2 linked regions of the Ruminococcus sp. HUN007 genome follow. The protein of the gene in region 1 binds, or shares a complex with, the protein of each later gene. Links are inferred from orthologs where the notes say so. Each region holds a gene or a part of one and is shown on either strand. Other genes may lie near its edges.

The links.
Region 2: the proteins of CC97_RS09480 (region 1) and nifU are in contact, whole or in part, in a solved structure (PDB 5XT5), measured with the Bacillus subtilis proteins. The link is inferred for Ruminococcus sp. HUN007 from one-to-one orthologs.

Annotation. Positions count from the first base shown.
Region 1 is NZ_JOOA01000002.1:1,235,412-1,244,060, reverse strand. Bases 4,622-7,621 are described here. They hold CC97_RS09480 (cysteine desulfurase), read left to right. Parts: upstream 4,622-5,323; coding sequence 5,324-6,919; downstream 6,920-7,621. Other genes in these bases: CC97_RS09475 (aminotransferase class I/II-fold pyridoxal phosphate-dependent enzyme), read left to right, coding at 7,047-7,621; CC97_RS09485 (family 2A encapsulin nanocompartment shell protein), read left to right, coding at 4,622-5,337. Outside these bases: CC97_RS09505 (transketolase C-terminal domain-containing protein), read left to right, coding at 1-787; CC97_RS09500 (thiamine pyrophosphate-dependent enzyme), read left to right, coding at 780-1,673; CC97_RS09495 (serine acetyltransferase), read left to right, coding at 1,697-2,641; molybdopterin-synthase adenylyltransferase MoeB, read left to right, coding at 2,833-4,290; more of CC97_RS09485, read left to right, coding at 4,384-4,621; more of CC97_RS09475, read left to right, coding at 7,622-8,270; CC97_RS09470 (sulfurtransferase TusA family protein), read left to right, coding at 8,302-8,547; CC97_RS09465 (thioredoxin domain-containing protein), read left to right, coding at 8,550-8,649. UniProt on the Bacillus subtilis protein: Type II cysteine desulfurase that acts as the initial step in the SUF-like Fe-S cluster assembly pathway.
Region 2 is NZ_JOOA01000001.1:875,207-883,561, forward strand. Bases 3,439-6,144 are described here. They hold nifU (Fe-S cluster assembly scaffold protein NifU), read right to left. Parts: upstream 5,158-6,144; coding sequence 4,720-5,157; downstream 3,439-4,719. Other genes in these bases: CC97_RS18585 (HD domain-containing phosphohydrolase), read right to left, coding at 3,439-4,412; nifS (cysteine desulfurase NifS), read right to left, coding at 5,345-6,144. Outside these bases: CC97_RS03705 (UDPGP type 1 family protein), read right to left, coding at 1-853; CC97_RS03710 (6-phosphofructokinase), read right to left, coding at 1,059-2,276; more of CC97_RS18585, read right to left, coding at 2,691-3,438; more of nifS, read right to left, coding at 6,145-6,529; CC97_RS03730 (GDSL-type esterase/lipase family protein), read right to left, coding at 6,765-7,400; CC97_RS03735 (O-acetylhomoserine aminocarboxypropyltransferase/cysteine synthase family protein), read right to left, coding at 7,709-8,355. UniProt on the Bacillus subtilis protein: Part of the SUF-like system that mediates the biosynthesis of iron-sulfur (Fe-S) clusters. Acts as a sulfurtransferase and thus transfers sulfur from SufS to SufB.

The sequences.
Region 1 (8,649 bases):
CAGCGGCTGGATACAGTCATACGCTGAAAACGCACAGGAGGCACTTGACCTTGCACTTATGAGCTACAGAATAGCTGAGGACAAGCGTGTTTCTACTCCGTACATGGCTAATCTGGACGGATTCGTTCTCACTCACACCTATGAAAAGGTTGATATCCCGACGGAAGAACAGGCTGACCGTTTCCTTCCTGCTTACGAGACTGACAACCGCATCGATTTTGACAGCCCTAAGAATATGGCCTTTTCAGCAGGTCCGGAAACGAACTACATCTTCAAGTACAGGGCGCATGAGGGAATGCTTGCAGCTTCGGATGTTATTAAGGAGACTGAAGATGAATTTGAGAAAATATTCGGACGCAGATACACCGGGCTTACCGAAAACTATCTGACTGATGATGCAGACTATATTATCGTTACTCTCGGAAGTATAGCCGGACTGTGCCGCAAAACAGCTGACAGGCTCCGTGAGCAGGGAATACGTGCAGGTGTTGTGCGCATACGCTACATGAGACCTTTCCCGAATGAAGAGATAGCAGAAGCTCTCAGCAGGGTAAAGGCATATGCAGTTCTCGAAAAGGATATCAGCTTCGGAAACGAGGGCACGGTTTTCACAAACGTAAATTCCGCTGTTAAAAAGGAAAACGGAAAGGCAGAAGGATATAACTTCATCGGCGGACTCGGCGGAAGAAACATTTCAGCGTCTGATATTGAAACCATATTTAAAAGCATAATAAAAGGCACGGACAGAGTAAACTTTATCGGGATAGGAGACGGAAACAATGGCTAATAAGGTCGCAGACAGCATTTCAAGGGAAGAATATTTTTACGGACACAAGGCATGTGCCGGATGCGGGGGAAGTCTTGCGGTAAGGGCTGCCCTTAAGGTACTCGGCAAAAATGCAGTTTCAGTTCTTCCGGCAGGCTGTATGTCCGCAGTAGGCTTCAATTTTCCGCAGCTCTGCTTCTCAAACAATTCCATAATATCAACCTTCGCAGGAACTGCTTCCATGCTTACAGGTATCGAGGCGGGACTCCGTGCAAAGGGCTATAAAGACTTTACAGCAGTAGGATTTGCAGGTGACGGCGGTACTGCCGACATCGGTATTCAGGCGCTTTCCGGAGCAATAGACCGTAACGACAATATTATCTACATCTGCTACGACAACGAAGCCTACATGAACACCGGCATCCAGAAAAGCGGTCTGACACCGTTCGGCGCAAGGACGACTACGACTCCGGCAGGAGCAAATGTTCACGGAAACATAAGACCGAAGAAAAATATGTTCGAGATAGTTGCGGCTCACGGCATCCCTTACGCTGCCACAGCAAGTGTGGGATATATAGGTGATTTCATAGCCAAGGTTCAGAAGGCATCGCAGATCCAGGGGACAAAGTACATTCATGTAATAGCTCCGTGTCCTACCGGCTGGGGCATTTCTGTTGATGAAACAGTTGAGATCGCAAAGGAAGTTGTGGACAGCGGTCTCTGGTATCTTGCCGAATATGAAAACGGTGAATACAGACTGACACACAGACCGAAGGAATTCACATCTGCTGAAGCTTATCTGAAGAGACAGGGACGTTTCAGACATCTTACCGAAGATGATATTAAGGTGATAACTGATTCAAGGGATGAAAAGTGGAAGTTTATTGAAAAGAATTTCATCGTATAATTTAAGCGGAAGGAGAATTAAATTTGAACTATATTGAAGAAAGTGTAAATGACATTGTCGGCCTGCTGCTTGATGATTATGAAAAGAAAAGGACGTCTGAGGAAGTCAAAATATTCAATCATCCGGACAGGGAAGCCATAGTTGATATTCTTACAAGCCTTCGCAAGATCATATTTCCGGGATATTTCAGGAACAGATCGATCAAGGTCTACACGCTCCGGAACAATCTTTCCATGCTTATTGAAGATGTCATCTACAAGCTTACCAAGCAGATGACCATAGTTTTCGACGGCGATGAAAGCACGGATGAGGATATTACGGAAAAAGCTGAAAACATCGCACTGGAGTTCATTAAAAAGCTTCCGAAAATAAAAGAATACATTGAAACCGATGTTCAGGCAGCCTATGACGGTGACCCGGCTGCGTTCAGCGAAGATGAGATCATTTATTCCTATCCGGGACTGTACGCTGTTCTTGTAAACAGGATAGCACACGAGCTGTTCCTTCTGGGTGTTCCGGTAATTCCGCGCATGATGACTGAATATGCACACAGCGTGACCGGTATCGACATTCATCCCGGTGCTACGATCGGAAAATACTTTTTCATTGATCACGGTACAGGTATAGTCATAGGTGAAACGACCGTTATCGGAAATAACGTGAAGATCTACCAGGGTGTTACACTCGGTGCTCTCTCAACACGAGGCGGACAGGCACTGAAAAACAAAAGAAGACATCCGACTATCGAAGACAATGTTACTATATATTCCGGCGCGTCTATTCTCGGAGGCGACACCGTGATCGGAAAAGATGTTGTCATAGGCGGCAACGCTTTCATAACGCGTTCAATTCCGGAAGGAGCCAAGGTAAGTGTCAAGAACCAGGAGCTAAGGTATAACTATGATGCTTCAAAGCCGGTCGAACGTGTTGACGTTGAAAATGAAGCTGCGTGGTTTTATATTATATGAAAAACCTATAACAGGAATGAATTGATGACACGGTTATAGGGAATATCTATATCTTGTAATAATAATTTGAGATTAAATTGATATTGATTCTATTTGTGATATATGCTATAATGGATTCATCGAATTTTATACATATAATATATATAAAAAAGATCTGAATGACAGGTTTTAAAAAAGGCAGGAATTATTTTATGGCTGTAACAGTTGTGATACCAACGACTCTGAGGCTTTTTACAGAGCACAGGTCTGAAATAGAACTTGAAGGAAAAACAGTAGGCGAAGTGCTTACTCTTTTGTCAGAAGAATATCCGGATACAAAAAAAGCACTTTTCGATGAAGAAGGAAAACTCCGTTCATTTGTCAATATTTTTGTGAATGATGAAAGTATAAGAGATCTTGACGGATTTGATACAGAAGTTAAAGACCATGACGAGATCATCCTCATTCCGGCGATCGCCGGCGGTTCCGGAAACGAAAGTGTTCTCGGTGACCGGAATGGCGAAAAGCTGACAAACGATGAGATAAACCGTTACAGCCGCCATCTTCTTCTGCAGGAGATTGGAGTAAAAGGCCAGAAAAGACTTAAGGCTGCAAAGGTGCTTATAGTCGGAGCCGGAGGACTCGGCACGCCGCTTGCTCAGTATCTGGCGGCAGCAGGTGTCGGAACTATCGGAATAATTGATGACGATGAAGTTGAGGAATCAAATCTTCAGCGTCAGGTCATCCACGGAACAAGAGACATAGGCAGACCGAAGGTTGCATCGGCAAAGGACAGCATAAAGCAGATAAATCCCTTTGTAAAGGTTGAGATCTACAACAAGCGTCTGACTGCCGAAAATGCAGAGGAGATCATTTCAGAATATGACGTTGTGGCAGATGCTTCGGACAACTATCCCACGCGTTATCTTGTAAGCGATGCATGTGCACTTCTGGGAAAACCTGATGTGTTCGGTGCCATGTATCAGTTTGAAGGGCAGGTCTCGGTCTATTATGCAAAAGAGGGTCCCTGCTTCAGATGTATGTATCCGGCACCGCCTCCGGCAGGACTTGTTCCCTCATGTGCTATGGGCGGTGTAGTCGGAGTGCTTCCCGGCGTTATAGGCACTCTTCAGGCAAATGAAGTAATAAAGCTCATAGTAGGCGGAGGAAAGAACCTCATCGGCAGGGTAGTAAGCTTCGATGCCTGGAACCTTAAATGGCGTGAGCTGAAAATACATAAAAATGACAGCTGTCCGGTATGCGGCAAAAAGAAGACCATTACTGAAATAGAGGAATTTGACTACGAAGACTTCTGCGGTATCACCAAACAGCGTGAGGAAGAAGCGGAAGTTGAAGGCATTGAGCCGAAGGAACTGAAGCGCCGTATCGATGAAGGAGAAAAGATAACTATCATCGATGTGCGCGAGCCTCATGAAAGAGCCATAGCGAAGTTTCCGGATGCAAAGGTGATCCCGATCGGTCAGCTTGAAAGAAGACAGAACGAACTTGACACTTCGGTCGATACTGTTTTTGTCTGCAAGGAAGGAAAGCGCAGCATTCTTGCTGTGAATACTCTGCGTGAAGCAGGCTACACAGGTCCGCTTTATAATCTCAAAGGCGGCACCAATGCATGGGCAAGGGAAGTTGATAAGGACTTTCCGGTTTACTGATATGGTAAAGAGAACGGGGTAAAACTCTTTATTATAAGGAAACGCTGATCAGTGTTTCCATAAATAATTATTATTTATCAGGAGGTAGACGTTATGTCTAAAGAAGTAAAAAATGACTCAATAGTTGCTCTTGGCAAAAAGGCAGCATATAATCTTGCTGACGTAAACAAGACAAGACCACAGTATGGTGCTCTTACTCCTAAGTGGGTTACCAAGGTTCTCGAATTCAAAGGCCTTGATTCCGGTATTTACAGAATAAACAGGGTAAAGGAAGGCGAGACTCCGCTTGACGTTCTCTGCAGCGTTGAAAAGAAGTCAGACATCATCCCTCAGGGTTACATCGAATACGAAGAAAACCCGAGAGAACACCAGCTCGCTTCCATTTCAACAATAATCAATGTAAATACAGCGATTGCTGACGTTTACAGCTCACCATACGATCAGGTAAAGGAACAGCTTGACCTTGCCATCGAAAGCCTTCGTGAGCGTCAGGAAAGCCAGCTCATCAACAACGATGACTACGGTCTTTTAAAGAACGTTGCTGATTCACAGAGAATCCAGACAAGAAACGGTGCACCTACACCTGATGATCTCGACGAACTCATCACAAAGGTATGGAAGGATCCTTCATTCTTCCTTGCTCACCCGAGAGCTATCGCAGCTTTTGAAAGAGAATGCACAAAGAGAGGCGTTCCTCCGGTTACTGTAAACATTGCAGGCGGTACATTCATTGCATGGCGCGGTATTCCGATCATTCCTACAGACAAGCTCCTTGTTGACGGACTTAAGAATCCAAAGAGCAAGAGCGGCAAGACAAACATTCTTCTCGTTCGTACAGGTGAAGCAAAGAGAGGCGTTATCGGTCTTTTCCAGCGTAATCTTAAGAACGAACAGTCAAGAGGTCTTTCAGTTCGTTTCAGAGGCATAGATGATAAGGGTGTTGCTTCCTATCTGCTTTCACTCTACTGCTCGGCAGCTATTCTTGCAGACGACGCTATCGCTGTTCTTGAAGATGTCGAGGTAGGTGAATACTATGACTACGACTAATTACGGAATCCCTTCCGAGACTGAGCTTGAGAATCTCGCAGGTTCCCTTTTCCCTGACTTTGAGCCTGAAGTCTGTGCTTCAGGTCTTGAAGGTCTCGCTGCAGGAGATACTTCCATATTAAACTATGCGGCATCAAAGGCAGCTTCATACGGTGGCGGTGTAAACTACGCCTCATATGCAGAAAACGCTTTTTCCAGTTACGGAAGTATTTCAGAATTCGAACAGATCGCAAACGAGTATAATGGTGGGGGCGGCGGATACGCTCCTGTTGTTCTTTCACAGGGCCAGGCAGATACTTATGTTCCGAAGCAGGCTTCCGGTGCGGTGGCAAAGGAAGTGCCGCAGTCAAGGGAAAACAGCAGTATCATAGTCGGAACCAAGACACTCGCTCAGATAAGAAATGATTTCCCTATACTAAGTGAAAAAATAAACGGCAATGATCTTGTGTGGCTTGACAACGGCGCAACAACACAGCGTCCGAAGCAGGTCATCGACAGACTTACTTACTACTATGAACACGAAAACTCAAATGTTCACAGAGGTGCCCACGAGCTTGCTGCACGTTCAACTGATGCATACGAAAATGCAAGACAGATAACTGCAGATTTCCTCGGTGCTCCTTCAAAGGACAATATCGTTTTTGTAAGAGGCACTACCGAGGCGATAAACCTTGTGGCTAACGCATATGTAAAGCCTCTGCTCAAGCCGGGCGATGAGATCATTCTCACAATGCTCGAACATCATGCAAACATCGTTCCGTGGCAGCTTGTCTGCGAGGAAACAGGAGCTGTTATAAAGGTTGTCCCTGTTGACAGGACCGGTCAGCTTATTATTTCCGAGTACGAAAAGCTCTTTACAAACAGAACGAAATTCGTTTCAGCAACACACGTTTCAAACGCACTCGGTACTGTAACACCTATCGAGGAGATTGTTGCGATCGCACATGCACACGGAGTACGCACACTCATTGACGGTGCACAGTCCGTGGCACACATTCCGGTAAACGTTACAGCACTCGATACAGACTTCTTCGTATTCTCGGGACACAAGATCTTTGCACCGACAGGTATCGGTGCGGTTTACGGAAAGTCAGACGTTCTTGAAGCTGCAAGACCGTATCACGGCGGCGGCAACATGATAAAGGACGTTACTTTTGAACGCACCATCTACAATCCGGCTCCGAACAAGTTTGAAGCAGGAACAGGAAGCATAGCTGATGCTGTAGGTCTTGGTGCCGCCCTTGAATATCTCAATTCAATAGGCATGGCGGAGGTAAACCGCCACGAGCACGAACTTCTTGTTTACGCAATGAAGGAAATGCAGAAGATAAACGGTCTTCACCTTATCGGTACGGCCACAAACAAGGCAAGTGTACTTTCATTTGTACTCGACGGAGTTGATAATGAAGCAGTAGGTCAGAGACTTAACGAACTCGGAATAGCAGTACGTACAGGTCATCACTGTGCACAGCCTATATTGCGTCATTTCGGACTTGAAGGAACGGTACGTCCTACACTTGCACTTTACAATTCATTCGGTGACATTGACAGACTTGTGCAGGGTATAAGAACCCTTGCGTAAATGGAATTTCAGGTGAAAGCGCACCTAAATCATTTCACAGTAGATTTCATGTACTGTACAGGATGGCTTTTTCTATGCCGTCCTGTACATTGTTTTAATTATTCTTTCAGAAAAGCGTGGTGGAAAAATGAAATTTAATACATCTCTGCTTCATGGCACGTCACAGAACGGCAGCGATCAGGGTTCAACTCTCCCTCCGGTTTATCAGGTAAGTGCCTTTGCATATGATTCAGCAGAGCAGCTTGAAAAGGTGTTCAATAACAGGGCTGCAGGTTTTTCCTATTCAAGAGTGGGAAATCCGACTGTAAGTGCTTTTGAAAACAGAATAGCCAGACTGGAAGGCGGTCTTGGTGCAGTAGCGTGTTCATCGGGAATGGCAGCTATTACAGCGGTCCTCCTTAATATTCTGAAGTCAGGAGACGAAGTCATAGTAAGCACGGGACTTTTCGGAGGAACGATCGATCTGTTTGATGATCTGAAGGCATTCGGCATAACAGCACGCTTTCTTGAGTCTATCACTTATGAAACAGTGAGCGAAGCGGTAACGGAAAATACCAGAGCGGTTTTTACAGAACTCATTGGGAATCCGAAACTGGATATCGTCGATCTTGACCGTGTTTCGGAAGCCTGCAGGGAAAACGGTATCCCCCTTATAGTTGACAGTACAACAGCAACACCTTATCTTGTAAATCCGATAAAACACGGTGCGGACATAGTTGTTCACTCATCTTCCAAGTACATAAACGGCGGCGGAAATGCCATAAGCGGCATTATAGTCGACAGCGGTAACTTTAAATGGACAAAGGAAAGATATCCGGGGTTTGAGTCATATCTTAAATTCGGACCTTTTGCGTTTCTTTCAAAACTCAGAAACGGAATATGGCGTAATACAGGAAGCTGCCTTGCACCGATGAATGCGTTTATGAATATTGTGGGACTCGATACACTGGGCTTAAGAATGGAACGCAGCTGTGAAAATGCACTTAAGCTTGCCGAATTTTTCGATTCACTGTATAATATAGAAGTGAACTATCCCGGACTTCCTTCATCTCCTTACTATGATCTGGTACAGAAAGAGCTTTCCGGTAAAGGCGGAGCTATAGTGACTATAAGAGCCGGAAGCAAGGAAAAGGCCTTTAAGCTGATGGACAGTATTAAATTTGCATCCATTGCCACCAACATAGGAGATGTACGCACACTTGTGATACATCCGGCGAGCACTATCTATACTCATAATACTGAGGAACAGTGCGTAAGTGCAGGAGTATATGACGACACCATACGTATCAGCGTGGGCATTGAAGACATCGATGACCTTATAGAAGATTTCAGACAGGCTGCAGAAAATTAACAGACCGGATATAACATGAAAGGAATTAACAATGGCTGATTTTAATATAACAGATTCTATTGATATTACAGATGTAACATGCCCGATAACCTTTGTAAAGACGAAGGTCGCTCTTGAGGAACTTGATGACGGTGATATACTGTCAGTAAAACTCAATGACGGTGAACCGGTGCAGAATGTGCCGAGAAGTGTCAGGGAGGAAGGTCATAAGGTACTTAGCCTGACAGACAACGGTGACGGTACATTTGAACTGATAATTCAGAAAGTCGGTGACTGATAATGCCGGCAAGAGTAAATAAAGAAAATTTTGATGCAGAAGTGCTTTCATCAGAAATACCGGTACTTGTGGATTTTTTCTCTGACAGCTGCGTTCCGTGCA
Region 2 (8,355 bases), on another replicon or contig:
ATTCAACGATGGAAGGTCTGCCGTCTTCAAGACACATAACTCCAACGCGTTCTTCAGGAGCTGCCTTGGCCACTACCTTGGCGCCTGACTGTTTTCCTGATTCAATAACTGCACCGATAAAGCACGGATCAGCCATACGCTGAAGCACGTTGTCAACAGCAAATACGTTGAGCCATTCTATTCCGCGTTTTTCAAGTGTTTCTGAAATGCCGGACCTGATCATCGAAGCATACCAGCCGCCGTTTCCGTTAGGTGCAGTAGACACTACGCCCTTGTCTGAAAGCATGAGTTTTCCTTCAGTATCAACTGTAGGAAGCTGTTCCTGAATGAAAAAGCTGATATGATCTGCGTCATAGCCGAAATAATTATGTTCCGCAAGAAATTCTCTTGTATCACGGTCATTGTCAGCACTGGTCATGATGAAAAGCGGAACAAAAACGCCTGCTTCCTTTACAACGTCAAGAAGATTGTTGATCAGACATTCGAATATATAAAGTTCCCTGCTTACGCCGATATTGAACATTCCCTTAGGCTTGTCAAAACCAAGGCGGCTTCCCTGTCCTCCTGCAAGAAGAACACATCCTACCCTGCCTTTTTTAATGGCGTCAAGGCCTGCGGCCAGATATTTTTCGCGGTTATTTTCAATGTCAGCTACAGTTTTTACATCTTCCGGTCTCATCGGAGTGATGCATCCTCTTTCTTCCTCAGCTCCTGTTTCGTCAAGGACGGAAAAATCAAGGTCATCGATCTGTCCGAGTAATTTTTTCTGTTCATCTGCCGAAAGTTCTTCATAATGTCTTAAAAGATGTGTCTGTTCTAAACCTGTAAGCTTTTCTGTTATTTCTTTTTTCATGTTTTCTCCCTGTTTATTCTAAGGAAACACTGATCAAACCGCAGCACCTGCTTCGCAGGTACTGCGGGAGAGGGATTTGCCGGGCTTCGCCCCGCACCCCTGCACTGATATAACTGCTCAGTGCTTCCCTGTTTTGCTGTTTTTCACATACTGCTGATGTCATCTTGCCGTAGCCGCCGGTCAGATATGAGATATCAGTACTCCTTTATTTAAGTACAGATTCGTGTATAGCGAAATGCTTAGGAACGCCGTGTTCCATAACAAGGTTAAGTTCTCCCTGGATAAGCGGCAGGAAGTAGTCAAGTGCCTTGGCCTCAATATTGTTTCCTGCTGAGTTGATGTATTTCTTAGGAAGAAACTTTTCCTGATTTGCTATCTTGGAAGCGTCAGCTGTCTCAACGGCAACTGTGTAAGGCATATCCGAGATACGCTTAAACACCATAACTTTGCCCGATACACCGGCAAGAGCGCATTTTACACCTTCAGCGCCGATCATTTCAGCCTCGGCGATGTCTGTTGCCGAGCCTAAGTGAGATGAGCAACGCTGCATAACGTTAAGTTCGATGGAACGGACCTTGCAGCCGATCTCCTTTCTGACTGTTTCCTCAAGATACTTGCCGATACCTGAAAGATACTTGTGGCCGAAATTGTCAACTTCACCTGACTGAACTCCTTCAGGTACTTCAATACCTTCGGAAACGGCAACTATAACAGCCTTGTGCTTTGAAAGTTCCTGTCTAACATCTCTTACAAAACCTTCGATCGAGAATTTTACTTCAGGAACGTAAACGAGATGAGGTGCAGTTTCGCCGAGTGCGTGGAGCACTGCTGACGATGCTGTAAGCCATCCTGCGTGGCGTCCCATGATCTCGACTATTGTAACTGAAGGGATACTGTAAACGATACTGTCACGTGTGATCTCCTTCATTGTTGTTGCGACATACTTGGCTGCTGAACCGAAACCAGGTGTATGGTCAGTAATGCACAGATCATTGTCTATAGTCTTCGGAATACCGATTACCTTGATATCAAGGTTGATAGTCTTAAAATATTCGGAAAGCTTGTTTACCGTATCCATTGAATCATTACCGCCGATATAGAAAAAAGCTCCGATATTTCTCTGGACCAGAGTATCCCTTATCTTCTTGTAAACTTCCTCGTCTTCCTCCCAGTCCGGAAGCTTGTATCTGCACGATCCGAGAACTGTTGACGGGGTCTGTCTGAGAAGTTCCATGTCATCATTTGAAAGGATCATTGACTTCAGATTGATCATATGGTTCTGAATGATACCTTCTATACCATTTACCGAACCGAATACCGCATCGATGGAAGATTCCTTGAGGGCTTCCCTGTAAACGCCGACAAGTGATGCGTTGATAGCACAGGTCGGGCCGCCCGACTGAGCTACTGCAATATTGAACATATAACCACACTCTCCTGAATTATAGTGACAGAAATAACTGCATTCACCACAATCAATTTATTTATTGCCATGCTGATCCGCAAACGGGGTTTACTCGTTTGCATATAGGCTAATAGTAAATGAAAAACTATTTTTTCGTTTACTAAATTGTAACATTTCCATTATAACATATATTTAACACAGTTGCAATAGCGATAATTGCGAACGAAAGGGCAGATCCTGTCAGGATCTGCCCTTCTGTCCGTTATATTTCATTTAAATGTAACGCTGTTTACATTAAGGAAACACTGATTAAACCGGAAATCCGGCTTCGTCGGATTTCCGGAGGTGTGATTTTACGGGGCTTCGCCCCGAACCCCCACGCTGATTTATGAATAAATCAGCGTTTCCTTAACTTTTTCACCGGTCCCTGTATCATTCCGGAGATTCGCTGCTTTTTTCAACACTGTAGAATTCTTCAAGTTCAGGGCGGCACTGCAGAAAGATCTCTGCAAGCTTTGCGTCAAAATGTGAACCCGAGTCAGCTTTTATGATCTCAAACGCCTTGTCGAACGAAAATGATTCCTTGTAGCAGCGCTTTGAAACGAGTGCGTCAAAAACATCAGCAAGTGCCATTATTCTGGCCTCGACAGGTATATCGTCCCCTGCAAGTCCGCACGGATATCCCCTGCCGTTTACCTTTTCATGATGATAGTGAGCTATGTTTGCAGCTATTTCAACGAACTGCTCCTCCTCAACTCCTGTAAGTATCTTTCGTACCATTACAGCGCCGATCTCAGAGTGTTTCTTCATTTTTTCGTATTCTTCATCGGTAAACTTTCCCTGTTTGCGAAGAACGGCGTCGTCAACACCTATTTTGCCAAGATCATGCATAGGAGCACTTCTTATGACACACTCAAGAAAAGCAGGATCAAAGTCCATGTCTGACTTAAGCAGCTTTTCGGAAAAAATCCTCACCACCTCGCTGGTCCTCTTTATATGACTGCCGGTACTGAGATCGCGTGATTCGACCATCTGTGCCATACCGAGAATGGTCTTCTGCTGAATTTCCATTATTCTGCCTGTCTTCTCATCAACTTCCTCGGCAAGCTTACGGTTGAAGTTATCTGACAGTTCAAGTGCATTGTAATGCTCGGTCTCATCCTTGAGTTCAACCGTATAGCCCCGGCAGAGATTTCTGAAGTTTAAAAGCGGATGGATGACGCAGTCATACGTCCTTCCGTCAATAACGAAAGTGGACACCCTGTTTTCCGTACTGTCATCTGACTGACTGTGTTTGCTGTGATAAAGAACCTCAATTATTGAATTTCTAAGTTCACCGCCTGCATCTTTCGGAAAATGTCCGATACGGAATTTTTTTAACTCAGGGAAAATCAGTTCCGCTTTTTCATTGCATCCCATGTAGCGGAGCTTATTGTCAAAAGTTATAAATCCGAATTTTCCGAGATGTTTGTCAACAATATCCTTGTTTTCCTCAACAGTGTAGAAATTCGCTCTGTTCACACTGTGCATCGATACGATACACATCGCAGTATACACCATCGGAATAACTATTATATCGGAGAACACTTTGGTATTGATCTCATAAACAACAGCCGCAAAAGCAAAAATATGCACCAGAAGCATTATACTTTTACGGTCAACCGGACGTTCCGTTTTCATGGCGTATATACATGCGGCAAGCGCCATGACACCGTAGCTTAGTACTGATGCGGTAAATATCATATGAAGAGGGCCGTAGACTTTATCAAGATGTCTTATGCCGTTTTCAATATGGAATTCCGCTTTTCTGTAATAATACGGTCCGTTTCCGGCGGTACAGACCATTGCAAATATCGCTGACTGTACCGTGTAAAGAGCGCACTTGAGTGCTTTCGGGATCCGTATATGACATACTTCGCATATCGTAAGGCAGTAAAGCAGCGGAACAAAGCAGCCGCCGACATAAGTTATCTTGACCGCAAGCAGAGCTTCGGAAAGATTCTGCGCACCCGCAAATGCTACATATCCGCCGTTTGCAATAATTATACCGATAATCAGCACATACTGTATAACACTTCTTCTCTTGTCAAAAATGATCTGGAACAGAAACAGTCCCAGAGCTATGACAAGACTTAATATATAAAACCATATCATAATGAATACCTCTTTATCCCGCCGGCTGATACTGCTTATCAGAACCAGTCTGCGGGTATGAAGTTCCGGTTCCCTTTTCCGGTCCTTCACAGTGATTTATGAACTGAACACAGTAAGCATTCATTATATATATCGGCAGAAATTAAATAAAATCAATGTCAGAAAGGGATTTAACAATTACTGAATACAGAAAAATCAGCATAACACACTCACGTAATACGTTTGCGGGTTATGCTGATCGGTTTCTGAGGAGAGTTTTTTCAATGGAAATGCTGATTATCAAATATCTGTCAGTCGCGCTATATTATCAGTAATCCTCTTCTTCAAGTGTTTCGGAAATGTCATTTGCCGGCTTTTTGAGTCCCTCGATTACGATGCCGTTCTTTTCAGCATAGTCCCAGAGAGCCGCATGTATTGCCTCTTCAGCTAGGAGCGAGCAGTGTATCTTTACCGGCGGAAGTCCGTCAAGAGCTTCCATGACTGCCTTGTTTGTTACCTCAAGCGCCTCGTAAATCGTCTTTCCCTTAACAAGTTCAGTAGCCATGCTGCTTGTTGCTACAGCAGCACCGCATCCGAAAGTCTTGAACTTTACATCACGGATCACCTGGTTTTCATCTATGTCAAAATAAATTCTCATGATGTCGCCGCACTTGGCATTACCAACTGTGCCGACACCGCTTGCATTTTCTATTTCTCCGACATTTCTCGGGTTTGAAAAATGATCGATTACTTTTTCACTGTACATAAGATCTTACCTTTCAGTATTATTATTGTTCCTTTAAGAAAACGCTGATCAAATCGTAAATCCGGCTTCGCCGGATTTACGAAGGCGGGATTTGCGGGGCTTCGCCCCGGACCCCACGCTGATTTATTCTTAAATCAGCGTTTCCTTAATCAATTCATTTCACAGCCGCAGCAGACTGTCATCACAGTCAGGCTTTATTGTTTTTAAGAAAATCTTCGTATAACGGTGACATGCTGCGGAGTCTGTCAACTATCTTTTTAAGTTCATCAACTACGTAGTCAAGATCTTCCTTTGTAGTTTCTTCGGAGAGAGTAAGTCTGAGTGAACCGTGCGCTATTTCATGCGGGAGTCCTATTGCAAGGAGAACGTGCGAAGGATCGAGGGAACCTGATGTGCATGCTGATCCGCTGGAACCGCAGATTCCCTTCTGGTCGAGGAGAATTAGAAGTGACTCACCCTCGATGAAACGGAAGCAGAAATTAACGTTGTTCGGAAGTCTGTCAGTCCTGTGTCCGTTGAACTTTGAGTACGGGATCTCGTTTTCAATCCTGTTTATAAGGTAGTCACGGAGCTCAGTTTCCTTACGTATTCTTTCCTCCATTGTCTTTCCTGCGATCTCGGCTGCTTTTCCGAGTCCGACAATGCCCGGAGTATTGGAAGTACCCGCTCTTCTTCCGCGTTCCTGTGAACCGCCGTGGATGAACGAGCGGATCTTTACGCCCTTGCGTATGTACATGATGCCGATACCTTTCGGGCCGCCGAACTTGTGGCCGCTGGCTGAAAGCATGTCGATGTTCATTTCATCAACATTTATCGGAATATGGCCGTAAGCCTGTACCGCATCAGTATGGAAAAGAATGCCCTTTTCGTGTGCAATTCTTCCTATTTCCGCAATAGGTTCTATTGTACCGATCTCATTGTTGGCCGTCATGACTGAGATGAGGATCGTATCCGGTCTGATGGCCTTTTCAACATCTTCCGGGTGAACGACACCGTCGCTGTCAACATCGAGATAGGTTACTTCAAAACCGTGCTTTTCAAGATATTCACAGGTGTGAAGGATGGCATGGTGTTCTATTTTTGTTGTTATGATGTGTTTTCCTTTTGAGCCGTATTCTTCAGCAGTCGCCTTTAAAGCCCAGTTGTCAGACTCGCTTCCGCCGCCTGTAAAATATATTTCCTCAGGCTTTGCACCGATAAGTGCAGCCGCCTGGTTTCTTGCTTCCATAACAGCCTTTTTGCCTTCTGACGCAAAGCTGTAGATAGCTGAAGGGTTGCAGTAAGTTTCGGTAAAGTAAGGAAGCATTACGTCAAGTACTTCTTTTTTTACCCTTGTAGTCGCTGCATTGTCAAGATATATGAGTTTTGACATGACTATGATATTCCTCCTGAACTGCAGTGAATTGCTGTGCTTTCACTGTTATAAATTTATGTTTACATGGTTTGTTATCACTGAATTTATTATATACCTTTTCGATAGGCTTTGTCAAGTATATTTTTGGATTAGCTTATGCTAATCCTTACCGAAACTATTTTCCGGATCACAGCATGTAACGAAAAGGTTCGCGCGTCCTGTTTCCGCACATATTCACGATATTTGTTCGCATTCAGGCGCACCGGATAGCTCTGATCTTTTCATAAACAGCTGAAGCTAACCTGCTGTGATTATCTTCATCCATATGTTCTTCGTCTGTTTTACTCGGAACTGCAAATTCAGATGCATCGAGAAAATACGTATTTTCCGCACGGCTTATCTTTCTGTATTCGGCCGCAAGTTTCTTTGATATCTCAACTGAGTTTCCGTCAAATTCAGGGTCGAAGCCTTCCTTCCAGACGTTTTCGCCAAGGTGGATAGGTGAAATGATAAGTATCTTCACCTTGTCCGAATACGCTTTAACCTGCCTTACAAGTCTTCCGACTCCCTTGGCTATTACCTCCGGAGACGCTCCGTAAATAGCCTTGCAGTCATTTGTGCCAAGCATTATCACCACCAGGTCTTCGTCTGAGGGGGCATGTGTCTCAAGGATCACAGGAAGAAGCTTTACACCGCATCTTCCGTCGCGAAGCGGATCTTCAAAGATCGTGGTCCTTCCCACAAGACCTTCCTCAACTACTCTGGAATCTGTCCCGGCCAGCTTTTCGCTGAGAATACTCGTCCATCTTTTTCCCCACGGATATCTTTTTCCTGTTCCCGGAATGTAACCGAATGTATTTGAATCGCCGAAGCATATTACCTGTTTCATGTTAAGTCCTCCGCTCTTAAAGATTTTACTGATAATATAATGAACTGTTATCATAATTTATTATACCACACCTATAGGAATTGTAAAATACAATATGCTTATACTGAGTTATAGGCTGGATCTATAGCAAAACTCAGAACAAAACGGAAGCACTGATCTGCACTTCCGTTTGTGTCCTTACTATGAAATGAAGTTTATAATACTGAAAATCACGTAATGTTTCTGAACCGGACTGATGTCAGGTCACAGGTAATGCGTCCGGCAGAGTGCAGCTGTCACTCTGTCTGAAGAAATGTTTTTCCTCAGGATCAGCGGATAGCTGCAAATGCCTTGTCGAGAGCTGCGATAAGGTCATCGATGTGTTCTGTACCGATCGACAGACGAATAGTAGTTGGCTTGATACCCTGTTCAGCAAGTTCAGCTTCTGTAAGCTGTGAGTGAGTTGTTGATGCAGGATGGATAACCAGAGACTTAACGTCTGCAACATTTGCGAGGAGTGAGAAGATGTCGAGGTTATCGATAAACTTCTTTGCGTCATCTTCTGTTCCCTTGATGTCAAATGTGAAGATACTGCCGCCGCCGTTCGGGAAGTACTTCTTATAGATCTCATGGCTTGGTTCTGAAGAGAGTGACGGATGGTGAACAGCTTCTACCTGAGGATTCTTTGCAAGGTAATCAACTATCTTGTTTGTATTCTCAGTATGACGTTCAACACGTAGTGAGAGTGTTTCAAGTCCCTGTAAGAAGATGAATGCGTGGAACGGTGAAAGTGTAGCACCTGTATCGCGGAGAAGAATAGCACGAATGTAAACCGCAAATGCAACAGGGCCTACAGCATCAGCAAAGCTTATGCCGTGATAGCTTGGGTTTGGCTCTGAGATCCACGGATATCTTCCTGACTTCTTCCAGTCGAAGTTACCGCTGTCAACAATAACGCCGCCGATAGCTGTACCGT